2 linked regions of the Vallitalea longa genome follow. The protein of the gene in region 2 interacts with the protein of the main gene of each other region in a pairwise test. Links are inferred from orthologs where the notes say so. Each region holds a gene or a part of one and is shown on either strand. Other genes may lie near its edges. The genes, in order: selB and serC.

Region 1 (6,760 bases), on a different replicon or contig from region 2:
TTCGCATAAGGTTCAGTCATATATACTTCAAAAATTCTATTCTCTGCATAAAAAACTTTATCTGCTCCATAATAGATTAATTCTTTTGTTGAATCTATCATGTTATATCCAATCAATACCGCTATCAGTTCCTCGTTAAGATTATCTGCTAATTCTCTACCTTTACCAAGAAGTTCTAAAGATACTTTGCTGATTTTGCATTCTCTTTGTTCTATAAAAACAAATACTCCTTTATATTCTTTACTATTCAAAGTTATGCCTCCTTCCCATATGCTTATATAATATACTTCTCTTGTAATTTTTCTATAATGATATCAACTGCTTCGTCACTATCTACGTCAAATACTTTTCCAGCAGTTTTTGCACCTTTTGTAAATGATTTCTTAACCTTAGTAGGGGAACCTTTTAGACCTATTGTCTCAGGATTATCTATAGCTAAATCATCAATAGTCCATACTTTTATCTCTTTTTCTCTATAAGCATCTATAATTCCTCTTACTGACATATATCTTGGTTTATTCATTTCACTAAGAGTAGTAATCAAACAGGGCATGCTTACTTCAATAATATGATATCCATCTTCAAAAGCTCTTTTCAATATTAATTTATCATCTTTTTTTGTTAGGTTTTCAACATAACTTACATGAGGTATTTTTAAATGTTCGGCTATCTGTGGTCCAACTTGAGCTGTATCTCCATCTATAGCCTGTCGTCCTGTAATTATCAAATCAAAATCTATTTTTTCTAGTGCTTTTGAAAGTGTTGTGGATGTTGCCCATGTATCTGCACCAGCAAAAGCTCTATCACTCAATAGTATTCCTTCATCTGCTCCCATAGCCATGGCTTCTGTTAATGCTTCTTTTGCTTGCATAGGTCCCATTGTTATAACAGTAACTAATCCTCCATATTTATCTTTCAATGTCAATGCTGCTTCCAATCCTCTTTTGTCATCAGGATTAATGATACTTGGTATACCATCTCTAATTAGAGTTCCTGTCTTTGGATCAATCTTTACTTCTGTTGTATCAGGAACTTGTTTCATACAAACTACTATATTCATCGCCTGACCTCCTTATCTTAGCAAGTTACCTGCTATTACCATTTTCTGAACTTCGGAAGTTCCCTCATATATTTCTGTAATCTTAGCATCTCTCATCATTCTCTCAACTGGATATTCTCTCGTATAACCATAACCACCGTGTAATTGTACTGCTTTAGTAGTAACCTCCATTGCAGTTTCTGCCGCAAATAATTTTGCCATTGCCGCATAATAGCTGTAAGATTCATTATTATCTTTTGCTCTTGCAGCTCTATATACCAACAACTTGGATGCATCTACTTTTGTTTGTAAATCAGCTAAAGTAAATTGGGTATTTTGAAATTTGGATATTGTCCTATTGAATTGTTTTCTTTCTTTTACATATTTTATTGTTTCATCCAGTGCACCTTGTGCTATACCAAGAGCTTGGGCTGCGATGCCGATTCTTCCTCCGTCAAGGGTTTTCATTGCAATACCAAATCCTTTGTTCAATCTTCCTAATAGATTTTGTTTTGGTATTTTGCAATCTCTAAAAATCAATTCACTGGTTGCTGAACCTTTTATACCCATTTTTGATTCTTTTTTACCTACATTAAATCCAGCATAATCTTTTTCTACAATAAATGCTGATATTCCTCTTGTTCCAAGGCTTTTATCGGTCATTGCCATAATAATGTAAATATCTGCATACCCTGAATTGGTTATAAATATTTTTGAACCATTCAATATATAATAATCGCCTTCTAATTTGGCTGTAGTTTGCTGTGCCGATGCATCTGTTCCTGCATTTGGTTCTGTTAGTCCAAAAGCACCTAACATTTTACCTTCTACTAATGGTCTGAGATATTTTTCTTTTTGTTCTTTTGTACCAAATTCATATATAGGCCAAGCACATAAAGAAGTATGAGCTGAGACTATTACCCCTGTTGTGGCACAAGCTTTTGATAATTCTTCAACAGCCATTGCATAAGCTAGATTATCCCCACCACTTCCACCATATTCTTTTGGAAATGGTATACCAAGCATACCGCATTTCGCTAGTTTTTCTACTGTTTCTACAGGAAATCTTTCTTCTTCATCAACTTCAGCTGCTATAGGTTTCACTTCATTTTCTGTAAATTCTCTGTACATTTTTTGTAACATCTTGTATTCATCAGAAATAGAAAAATCCATATTATGATTCCTCCTTTATTAGCTATATTTTATAAATTATAATACACATTACTTTGGTGGCATAACCGTTGCTATACCTTTTAATACGATTGTTCCTTCTTGATTGGTGCATATAGTATTTAACTTTATTATATTTTTCTCTTGTTTTTTTTCTATTACTTCAACCTCTGCTTTTACAGTGTCTCCAAATCTTACAGGTGCTGTGAATTTCAGTTCTTGGCCTAGATAGATTGTTCCTGGACCTGGTAATTGCATACCAAGCACTGCAGAGATGTAGCCTGCTGTAAGCATGCCATGTGCTATTCGTCCTTTGAACATGGATTTTTCTGCTTCCACTTGATTAATATGTGCCGGGTTCTGGTCACCTGTTATTCCTGCATAAAGATATACATCTGATTCGGAAATTGTTTTTTCGAATGATGCTTTGTCACCAACATTTAATTGTGATATTGTTAATCCTTTCATTCATTACCTCCTTTATTTAAATTATGCGAGTCTATTTTTTAAATATTTGTATTGTTAAGTATATGATAAATCGTAGAAGAGAAAAAAGCATCTAGTTAGGAAGTTTTTTATAGATTGTTAAGATTTTTTTGTAATTGCTTAATTTATTGAATTGAATTCAAAGAGATACTTTTCATTTTTATTGGATTGGTGAGATTGTCTTAATTATATTGAAATGAAGGGATAAGACATAATTAGTAATATGAGTGTGAAATGATTAGGATAGGACAAGTGGTATAGTATTCGTTTTACTTGCCTTACTCCTGAAGGATCGGTCTGCGTAAACAAATACTATACCACTTTTTTATGTTTTTTGGGATGATTAATTTATTTTATATTAGTTTAGTATATAGTAATTTTATTAAGTTATTAGAATTCGGTGGTTGTTTATTCTTTTTGTTAAGCCTTTTTGGTCTAGATATTCTAGGAGGATTATTGTTTGTTTTCGTCCTATTTGTAGCAGATCTCTCACTTGTTGGACTGTTATCTTATCGTATTGTAGGAAGAGGTTATTTATTAGGTTAATTAATTTGTCATAGTGTGTTTTATGTATATAGGTAGTTGTATTAAGTTGCACTATTTTACCTGTTCTAAGTAAGAAGCTGATTAGGTTAGGTAGTTGATTATTTAATGCTCGAAGCAATTGTGTATCTTGGTATTTGGTTATGTTCAGACCTTGTAGGTTGCTTTTCAGTATTAGTTTTTCTAATTCATTTATTTGGGGATTATTGGAGATGTTAGTTATTCTTGATTGATCATTTATTGATATTTGGTCATCTATTATATTTATAATATTGTTTTTTGCGTATAGTTTAACAAGGGTATCAAATTCTATTGAAGCCCATTTAGGAAACTCTTTTGTTCTTAAGGTTTCTTTGTTTATAGCAATACTATAAATATTATTTTTGTAATAATCCTTAATAGCTGAGATTATTCTATTCTTAAGTGATAAATATGTTTTTTGACTTATATAGTATTTATTGCTTAGCTTGATTACTAATTGTTGTTTTAGCAATTGTGTCAAGGATTGAAAAATTGCTTGTCTTTGAATATACAGTTCTTTGAATATATTGTCTATAGTGAATATCTTAAAATTGTTTTCTAACAAGTATAGAATAATCTTTTCTGTATTTCCTTCATCTAGTAGAGTAAAATATTCTAATGCTTCATTTTTATCTTTTGGTAGTCTTGTTGGTTTGTGAGATAATACTTTGCCTCCTCCTAGAGTAATGACAGGGGATAATGAACGTATTATGAATTTATCTTCAAAAACAGCTATTATAGGTTTTTCCAATCTTATTCTTGCATAGGATTTTTCATTTTTGCTAAGTATATTTCGTTGTAACATTTTTAGTTTTCCAATTACTTCTGTTGTTCCGATGTTAATTCTAACTTTTTGGTTATGTTTTATTTCATCATTTTCTGATAGATTATATATTGCTGTATCTATAGTTAAAGTAGGTAAAAGTTCATTTGGCTTTCCAATAACATCACCACGATTTATTGATGATTTATCTACTCTACTCAAGTTTATTGCACATCTTTGCCCAGCATATGCTTTTTCTCTGTCGGAGCCATGAACTTGGATTGTCCTTACTTTAGATATTGTTTTATCTGGTAGTATTTCCACTAGACTATCTTTATTTATTTTACCACCTGTTATGGTTCCCGTTACTACAGTTCCATGACCTTTAATGGTAAAAACTCTATCTATAGGCATTCTGAATAGTTCTTGATTCCTGTCTATAATGATTTTCTCAGAAAGATCTGATATCATGTTTTTCAGTTTGTCCATTCCTAAGTTTAGCTTTGAAGATACAGGGCATATTGGGGTATTCATGCTTAGAGTTTGTGCAATATATTCTTTTACATCTTCTATTACGTCTCTTAATTTTAATTCATCAACTAAGTCTATTTTTGTTATTACTATTATTACATTGGAGATGTCCAATACATTTAATATATTAACATGCTCAATAGTCTGTGGCATAATTCCTTCGTCTGCTGCGATTATAAGTAGTGCCATATCCATTCCAGTAGCACCTGCTACCATGGTTTTGACTAATTTTTCATGTCCTGGTACATCTACGATGGAAAATGTTTTTCCATCTATCATAAAAGGAGCAAATCCCAGTTCAATGGTCATACCTCGTCGCTTTTCTTCCTTTAATCTATCTGTATCATAGCCAGTTAAAGCTTTTACCAATTCTGTTTTGCCGTGGTCTACATGACCTGCTGTTCCAATAATTAAATGATCCATAATTTCACCTGTATAATATTATTTATTGATTACATTAAAACAATGTAATACCATTATAAACTTGTAGCTACCTGATTAATTAATAGTAGGAAAGTTAACCTGATTATTATTTGTCTAGAATATTAAATACTCTACATAATACTTATCAACCATATTATAAATGGCATATACAATAGTGTACACAATACCCTTTGCCATAAACCGTTTAATGCAAATATAGTACCCTGAAATTTAGGTTTTTCTCCCATAACAAAAAATATGAATATCACAAAACTTATTATAAAGAATACAAAACTACTGATACCTAAAGATGTTTGTCCTACTTTTAATTGTAGGATTCCAAAAATGAGTGGAGCGAATTGTAATGACATAAAACCTATTACAGAACCTATACCGTGAATTGTACTAGATAAAGTTACTTCTTCTTTTTTTTCATTTATAGGAAATATACCTGATATAACTTCATCACCAATACCATAAATAACTATTAGTATAAAAATAGTTACAGCCAAACCTCTATGACTTTCTTTATATGTATCAAAAATATAGTATCCCAATAAAGCAATAATACAACCTGACAATAAAAACCACATATTGTATATCTTGTGCAAAGGACTTTTTTTGCATCCTAGAACACTCATAACCATTGAAAGATGATTATATCCTTTGTAGGGAATAGCAATTAAAAAAGGTATTAATAAATCTAATAACATCACCAAAATAAAAATAATTTTCATTTGTTTTTCCTCTCATATTCATAGATATAGTACTACTTTCCAATATTGTTTTTATGTTATTGAGCCAGCACAGATTAAACATATGTTTCATTATACTAAATATAATCATTATCCACAATAGATTTTAATGCATCTGCAATGGATTTATAATCTTTTCTGTCTATGGTTCTCATATTCAACATCAATCTGTCGTTTTTAATTTTACATATTATAGGTATACTATAATTTCTTAATCTATTCTGCAATTCGTTGGGACTTATTTTATCAATAGTTATTGCTAATGATATTCCTTTAATAACTACACCAGGTAAAGAACCACCACCTGGAACATCTTCACCTTCTATGATATCTATATTGATATTATCATTAACTTCATTTTTTATTAATGTCTTCAAATTGTTAGCTTCTTCTGCTAATCCATCTGTCGTTTTAGTCAACATATCAATAATTGGGATATTCTTTTTGACATCTTCATTTTCAATATATATTTTTAATACTTCCTGTAACGCTATTAGAGACATTTTATCTATCCTCACCATTCTGGTTAAAGGGTTCACTTTTATTTTTTCTATAAGCTCTTTTTTCCCGACGATTATTCCTGCTTGGGGTCCTCCTAATAATTTATCTCCGCTGAAAGTTATTATATCAATACCCTTTTTTACTTGGTCCATAACTGTAGGTTCATAAGGCATATAATAATCTTGTAAGTCAAGTAGGACACCACTTCCTAGATCTTCCATAGTGATAATATCATTATCCTTAGCTAATGATACTAATTCTTCACCTGTTACTTCAGAAGTGAAACCTTGGATTTTATAATTGCTCTTATGGACTTTTAGTAAAATTCTTGTATCGTCAGATATTGCATTATTGTAATCAGAAATATAAGTTTTGTTAGTAGTCCCTATTTCTACCATTCTTGCACCACTTCGCTGAACTATTTCAGGTATCCGAAAGCTTCCTCCAATTTCTACTTGTTCTGATCTAGAAACTATAACCTCTTTATTATTGGCTAAAGTATTAATACATAGAAAAACTGCTGCTGCA
Region 2 (6,714 bases):
AACAACTTGCTCAAACTCTCCAAATCTTAGTATAACTGCTGATTCCCTATTATCTACCATGTAAAAACAATTAGCTAGTAAAATAGCTGCTAAAGCAATTATTACACCTATAGTAATCAACAATTTAGTGTTTTTCTTTATTTTGTTAAATTTAATGTTTATGACGTCGTCTTTATTACTATTAAAGTTATCACTCATAGTTAAACTCCCTCCTTAAAATTGTTATTATTATATCATACTATCAAAAAAATTTTATGAACAAACTGTTAAATATATAAATAAACAATAAATATTGTTAAATTATTAAAGGACTTATTCATAAAATCAAAAGATTATTTTCATTTTTATAACAAAAATAAAAATCAGTACACACAATGTATACTGATTATAACACATAAAAATCCATATGTAATTATTAATTTAATTTATGAATGAATAAGCCACTTCGTAGCTTAGGTTCGAACCATGTTGATTTTGGAGGCATCAATTTGCCTGCATCAGCTATATTTATAAGTTCTTCTATCTTAGTAGGATACATGGAGAATGCTATTTCCATATCGGTATCAGCTCTTCTCTTAAGTTCATCCAGTCCCCTAATTCCCCCAACAAAATCTATTCTTTTATCTACTCTAACATCAGCTATACCAAGTATAGGTTGCAACAGATAATCATAGAGAATAGAGACATCAAGGCTTAAAACAGGATCATTAATTAATCTTAACCCTTCCTTTGCTGTAAGTTTATACCAATCACCATCTACATACATACCGAAACTATATTTTTCAGTTGGTTTGAAAGGTTTTAAGCCAATCTTTTCAACAATAAAATTCTCTTCAACTTCATTAATGAAATCTTCGACACTTAGATTGTTCAAATCCTTAACAACTCTATTATAATCCATTATATATAATTGGTCATCTGGAAATATAACTGACAAGAAATAATTAAATTCTTCATTACCATTATAATTTGGATTATCCTTACGTCTCTTTAGTGCTACCTTAACAGCTGATGCTGCTCTATGATGTCCATCAGCAATATAAAAGCTATCAATCTGTTTAAAATACCCAACCAATGATTCAATGAGATTATCATCTTCTATTACCCAAATTTTATGTCCAATGTTATCATCAGATCTAAAATCATGAACTGGTTCATTATTGATAACAAAATCATTAATAATAGTGTTTATTTTTTCTTTGGATTTGTATGTCAAGAAAATAGGTCCTGTATTAGCATCTAGATAGTCAACATGATTAATCCTATCTTGCTCTTTAACTTCCCTAGTCAATTCATGTTTTTTGATTTTATTATTCAAATAATCATCTACTGATGTACATGTTACGATTCCTAATTGTTTCCTACCATTCATCTCAAGTTGATACAAATACAATAGTGGTTTCTTATCTTGAATAAAATAACCTTTATTAATAAACTCATCAAACTTTTCTCTAGCATGTTCATAAACTTTTTTATCATAGATATCAATATCAGAGTTCAGTTCAACTTCCGCTCTATCTATTCTAAGAAAAGAGTAAGGCTTTCCTTCAACCTCTTTCGTAGCTTCTTGTCTATTATAAACATCATATGGTAACGCAGCTATATCTTCTACATACCTATCAGCAGGTCTGATACCTGGAAATGGTCTGATTACTGCCATTTTCTTCACTCCTAAAATAAAGAACTATAATATAAAAAACAATCACTTCATATATTATAGTTCCTATATTCATTATTTTATAATTCTAATTTCAACTATTCCATTGATTATTTTATGACCCTTACTTTAACGATTCCATCGATAGCTTTTAATTCATCCACAATCTCACTTGTAATCTTGCTTTCTACATCAATCAAAGTATATGCCCAATCTTTTTTGCTTTTATTGATCATATCAATGATGTTAATATTTTTTGATGCCAAAGCAGTTGTAATATTACTAACCATATATGGAATATTTTTATGATTTACTGCGATTCTTGATGTTGCATGACATACTCCCATATTACATTCAGGATAATTGACTGAATTAGTTATATTACCATTTTCAATATAATCTTTTACTTCATTAACCGCCATAACAGCACAATTGATTTCTGATTCAGGTGTTGATGCTCCAAGATGAGGTATGCATATAACATTCTTCATGTTGAGAACTTTATCATATGGGAAATCAGTTATGTATCTAGCGATCTTACCAGATTCTAATGCTTTTTCCAATGAACTATCATCACATAAACCAGCTCTAGAGAAATTGAGTAATCTTACTCCATCTTTCATTAAAGAGATATTTTCATCATTAATCATACCTTTTGTATTATCCATAAGAGGTACATGTATACTGATGTAATCTGAATTCATGAATAAATCATCAAGAGTATCTGATTTTTTGATATTATGATCTAGTTCCCAAGCGGACTCAACTGATATGAATGGATCATATCCTAATACTTTCATACCTAGAGCTTCTGCTGCATTAGCAACCAAAACACCAATAGCACCTAATCCTATTACACCCAAAGTTTTGCCTTTGATTTCAGGTCCAACAAAATTAGACTTACCAGCTTCCACGAGTTTCGGTACTTCATCACCTTTATCCTTTAAAGTCTTAGCCCAATCAATAGCTCCAACAATATTTCTTGATGCTAACAATAGACCTGCCATAACCAATTCTTTGACTGCATTAGCATTAGCACCTGGCGTATTAAATACTACTATACCTTTTTCTGAACATTTATCGATTGGTATATTATTAACACCTGCACCTGCACGTCCAACAGCTTCTAAACTACTAGGCAATTCCATATCATGCATTTTATAGCTTCTTAGCAATATACCGTTAACGTCTTTATCATCAACTATTTCAAATCTGTCACTAAATAATTCAAGGCCTTCTTTTGCAATATTATTGAGAGTCTTAATCTTGTACATTGTATTCAGTCCCTTCCTATTATAATAGATAAAAATTTATTTATTATCATCTTCAAATTTTTTCATAAACTCAACTAATTTCTTAACACCTTCAACAGGCATTGCATTGTAAATACTAGCTCTCATACCACCAACAGTTCTATGGCCTTTTAAGTTAACCATACCTTGTTCTGCTGCTTCTTTTATGAATTTAGCATTAAGTTCATCTGTAGGTAAAACAAATGGAATGTTCATTAATGAACGATCTTCTTTTACTACTGTTCCTTTGAATAATTCACTACTATCAAGATAATCATAGATTAATTTTGATTTCTCTTCATTTCTTTTTTGGATAGCTTTGATTCCACCTATATTTTTAACCCACTCGAAAACCATTCCAGCTACATATATACTGTAGGTTGGAGGTGTGTTAAACATGGAACCTTTATCTGAATGTGTTTTATATTGAAGCATTGTAGGTGTAATGTCCATGCTATCACCAATTAGATCTTCTCTAATAATAACAACTGTAACACCAGCTGGTCCCATATTTTTCTGTGCACCAGCATAAATAACTCCATATTTGCTTACGTCAACTTCTTCAGATAATATATTTGATGACATATCAGCTACGATAGGTACATCTCCAGTATCAGGTAATTCATTGAATTTGGTTCCATAAATTGTATTGTTGGATGTTATATGAAAATAATCTGCATCTTTTGTAAAGCTATCTTTATCAAGTTTTGGAATATATGTAAAAGTTTTGTCTTCTGATGAAGCTACAACATTAACTTCACCATATTTTTTAGCTTCTGCTATAGCCTTCTTAGACCAAGCACCTGTATTGACATAATCTGCTTTTTTGGTACCGTTGAATAGATTAAGTGGTATCATAGCAAATTGTGTTGAAGCTCCGCCTTGTAGAAATAGCACTTTATAATTATCTGGTATATTCATGATTTCCCTAAATGTCTTCTCTGCTGTATCTATGATGTTTTGATATGCTGGGGATCTATGACTCATCTCCATAACTGACATTCCCGTATTATCATAATTAGTCATTTCTTTAGAAGCTTTTTCAAGCACTTCTAAAGGAAGCATAGATGGTCCTGCTGAAAAATTGAAAACTCTGTTCATTTTTTATCACTCCAAATCGAAATTTTTATATGTAACATATTCAACTATTTATTTCATTGTCTTTGCAAGACAAACATCATTGTCTGTCTTCAAACAAAATATTCAAACTATTTCATTTATAATGATATAATATATTCATTAAATAATGTTAATTGTTTGTTAAAAAAATGATAAACTCATAAATCTAATATTTTATAGTTTAATATGTTAATGCACTAAATATAATATATTATAAAAAGCTTAACTAGTCAAGAAAAAATACCTTCACAAAGCTAAAAATTTATGGTATTATAGTAAATTTCTTATTATATAATAATTATTTTTCTGCAATATTATAACTATAACATATTTTTTAATATTTGTTAAATATTTATCAGCTCTTAAAAAACGGCTAACACATTTTTTGACTTTTACTTTTCTAATATCGTTAATATCCATTTGCCTACGACTATCTTGTACTATTTGTTATTTTATGAAATATTTCTCATGCGATAACCCTAACTCTAAAAAGCAAAAAACTTTTCTAAACCAACAGTAATACTGTCTATATTAGAAAAGTTTAATCTGTAACTTCATTAATATACTACTCTAGAAATAAAATCATATAGTATTCGTCGGCATAAGTTCCATCACTGTATTTTAATGCATGTTTTTTAGTTCCATATTTCTCAAAACCAAATTTTTCATACATTGAAATAGCTCTGCTATTTTCAGTAACAACTTCTAGCTCCAGTTGTTCAACACCTTTTTCTTTACACCAATTGATACATTCATTCATCAGTAATCTACCAATACCCTTGCTCCAATATTTTTTTCTAACGGAAATACCCATTGCAGCTCTATGAAGATATCTTTTATTATTTGTAACAATCCCTACTGAGCAATTGGCTACGATTGTACCGTCTATTTCCCCAATAAACAATATATTATTATCAGCATTCATCATACCCTTAATAAATTCTTTTTCTTGCTCCAATGTGAAACAAAATTCACCGGGCTCACGTGCCAAGAATTTTGTTTCATCATCAACTGTCTTTAGTAAGTCAATTAAACCTTGAGCATCATCTTCTGATACATTACGTATAATAAGTTTCTGACCATCTTTCAAGACATTCTCGTTATATACTTCCATAAAATTTCCCCCATTTAAAATGCTATTATTCAACAATTACATCTTCAATAGGTTTTCCTGGTGCAACCATAGGAAAAACTTTGTCATCTTTATCAATAACACAATTAATGATTACAGGTTTTGTTTCATCAATAGCTTTTCTGAAAACATCTTCTACCTGATCTTTATCCGTAATATCATATCCTACAGCTCCCATAGATTCCGCTAACTTAACATAGTCCAAATCTTGATTTAGAGTAGTGAATGAATATCTTTCTCCATAGAATAATGTCTGCCATTGTCTAACCATACCAAGAACTCCATTATTGATGACTAAGACGATTATTTTAATATTGTGTCTAACAGCCGTTAGTAGTTCATTGAAATTCATGCGAAAACTTCCATCACCTGCAATATTTACAACTATCTTATCAGGATTACCTACTTTAGCTCCGATACAAGCTCCAAATCCGTAACCCATAGTTCCAAGACCACCAGAAGTTAAGAACTTTCTAGGTTCTGAAAACTTATAGTATTGTCCAGCCCACATCTGATGCTGACCTACTTCTGTTGTGATAATTGCTTGACCATTAGTGATTTCATCTAATTTTTCAATTGCATATTGAGCACTAAGACAACCTTCAGGATATTTTAGTGGATATTTTTCTTTCAAATACTTTATTTCATTAAGCCAAACAGTATGATTTTGATTCTCTAGATTATCATTTAATTTTTGTAATACTTTCTTGATATCACCTATTACAGAATGATGAGTCAATATATTCTTATTAACTTCTGCTGGATCAACATCTATCTGAAGTACCCTAGCTCCATTGGCAAATTTATCAGGTTTTCCAATTACTCTATCACTAAACCTAGCTCCAACTACTATAAGTAGATCACAAGATGTTACACCTAGATTACTGGCTTTTGAACCATGCATTCCAATCATGCCTGTATATAGTTTATCTGTTGTTGGAAATCCCCCTATTCCCATCAAACTACATGTAACAGGTGCTTGAACTTTATTAGCGAATTCTTCTAATTCTTTAGAGGCTTCTGAAATTATAACTCCTCCACCAGCATAAATATATGGCTTTTGAGAATTATTAATTAACTCTAAAGCTTTTTCAATAGATTCAGTTGTAATATCTTTGGAACATCTTCCTACTTTCTTAGGTTCTTTCTTTTCATATTCCCACATATTCGCTGTTACATCTTTCGGTATATCAATAAGAACTGGACCTGGACGACCTTCTTTAGCTGTATAAAAAGCTTCTCTTATGATATCAGCCAAATCTTTTACATCTTTTACAATATAATTATGTTTCGTAATAGGCATTGTCACTCCAGTTATATCAACTTCTTGAAAACTATCTCTTCCTAATAAAGAGACAGGAACATTACCTGTAATAGCAACCATTGGTACGGAATCCATGTAAGCAGTAGCTATTCCTGTAACTAAATTAGTTGCACCTGGTCCAGAAGTAGCTACAACAACTCCAACTTTACCAGTTGATCTTGCATAGCCATCAGCTGCATGAGATGCACCT

Evidence for each region.
Region 1: the proteins of serC (region 2) and selB interact in binary tests that used the Escherichia coli proteins (3 or more experiments, as listed by UniProt). The link is inferred for Vallitalea longa from one-to-one orthologs.

Annotation. Positions count from the first base shown.
Region 1 is NZ_BRLB01000015.1:45,128-51,887, forward strand. Bases 2,528-5,514 are described here. They hold selB (selenocysteine-specific translation elongation factor), read right to left. Parts: upstream 4,977-5,514; coding sequence 3,078-4,976; downstream 2,528-3,077. Other genes in these bases: QMG30_RS18810 (MaoC family dehydratase), read right to left, coding at 2,528-2,677; QMG30_RS18820 (DUF998 domain-containing protein), read right to left, coding at 5,108-5,514. In the rest of the region: QMG30_RS18795 (electron transfer flavoprotein subunit alpha/FixB family protein), read right to left, coding at 1-251; QMG30_RS18800 (electron transfer flavoprotein subunit beta/FixA family protein), read right to left, coding at 275-1,060; QMG30_RS18805 (acyl-CoA dehydrogenase), read right to left, coding at 1,073-2,212; more of QMG30_RS18810, read right to left, coding at 2,261-2,527; more of QMG30_RS18820, read right to left, coding at 5,515-5,713; selA (L-seryl-tRNA(Sec) selenium transferase), read right to left, coding at 5,809-6,760. UniProt on the Escherichia coli protein: Translation factor necessary for the incorporation of selenocysteine into proteins. It probably replaces EF-Tu for the insertion of selenocysteine directed by the UGA codon. SelB binds GTP and GDP.
Region 2 is NZ_BRLB01000014.1:25,047-31,760, reverse strand. What follows is about bases 2,010-4,950. They hold serC (3-phosphoserine/phosphohydroxythreonine transaminase), read right to left. Parts: upstream 4,051-4,950; coding sequence 2,968-4,050; downstream 2,010-2,967. Other genes in these bases: QMG30_RS18135 (GNAT family N-acetyltransferase), read right to left, coding at 4,634-4,950; QMG30_RS18145 (phosphoglycerate dehydrogenase), read right to left, coding at 2,010-2,931. Outside these bases: QMG30_RS18155 (SPFH domain-containing protein), read right to left, coding at 1-198; QMG30_RS18150 (DUF1015 domain-containing protein), read right to left, coding at 416-1,660; more of QMG30_RS18145, read right to left, coding at 1,768-2,009; more of QMG30_RS18135, read right to left, coding at 4,951-5,182; ilvB (biosynthetic-type acetolactate synthase large subunit), read right to left, coding at 5,208-6,714. UniProt on the Escherichia coli protein: Catalyzes the reversible conversion of 3-phosphohydroxypyruvate to phosphoserine and of 3-hydroxy-2-oxo-4-phosphonooxybutanoate to phosphohydroxythreonine. Is involved in both pyridoxine and serine biosynthesis.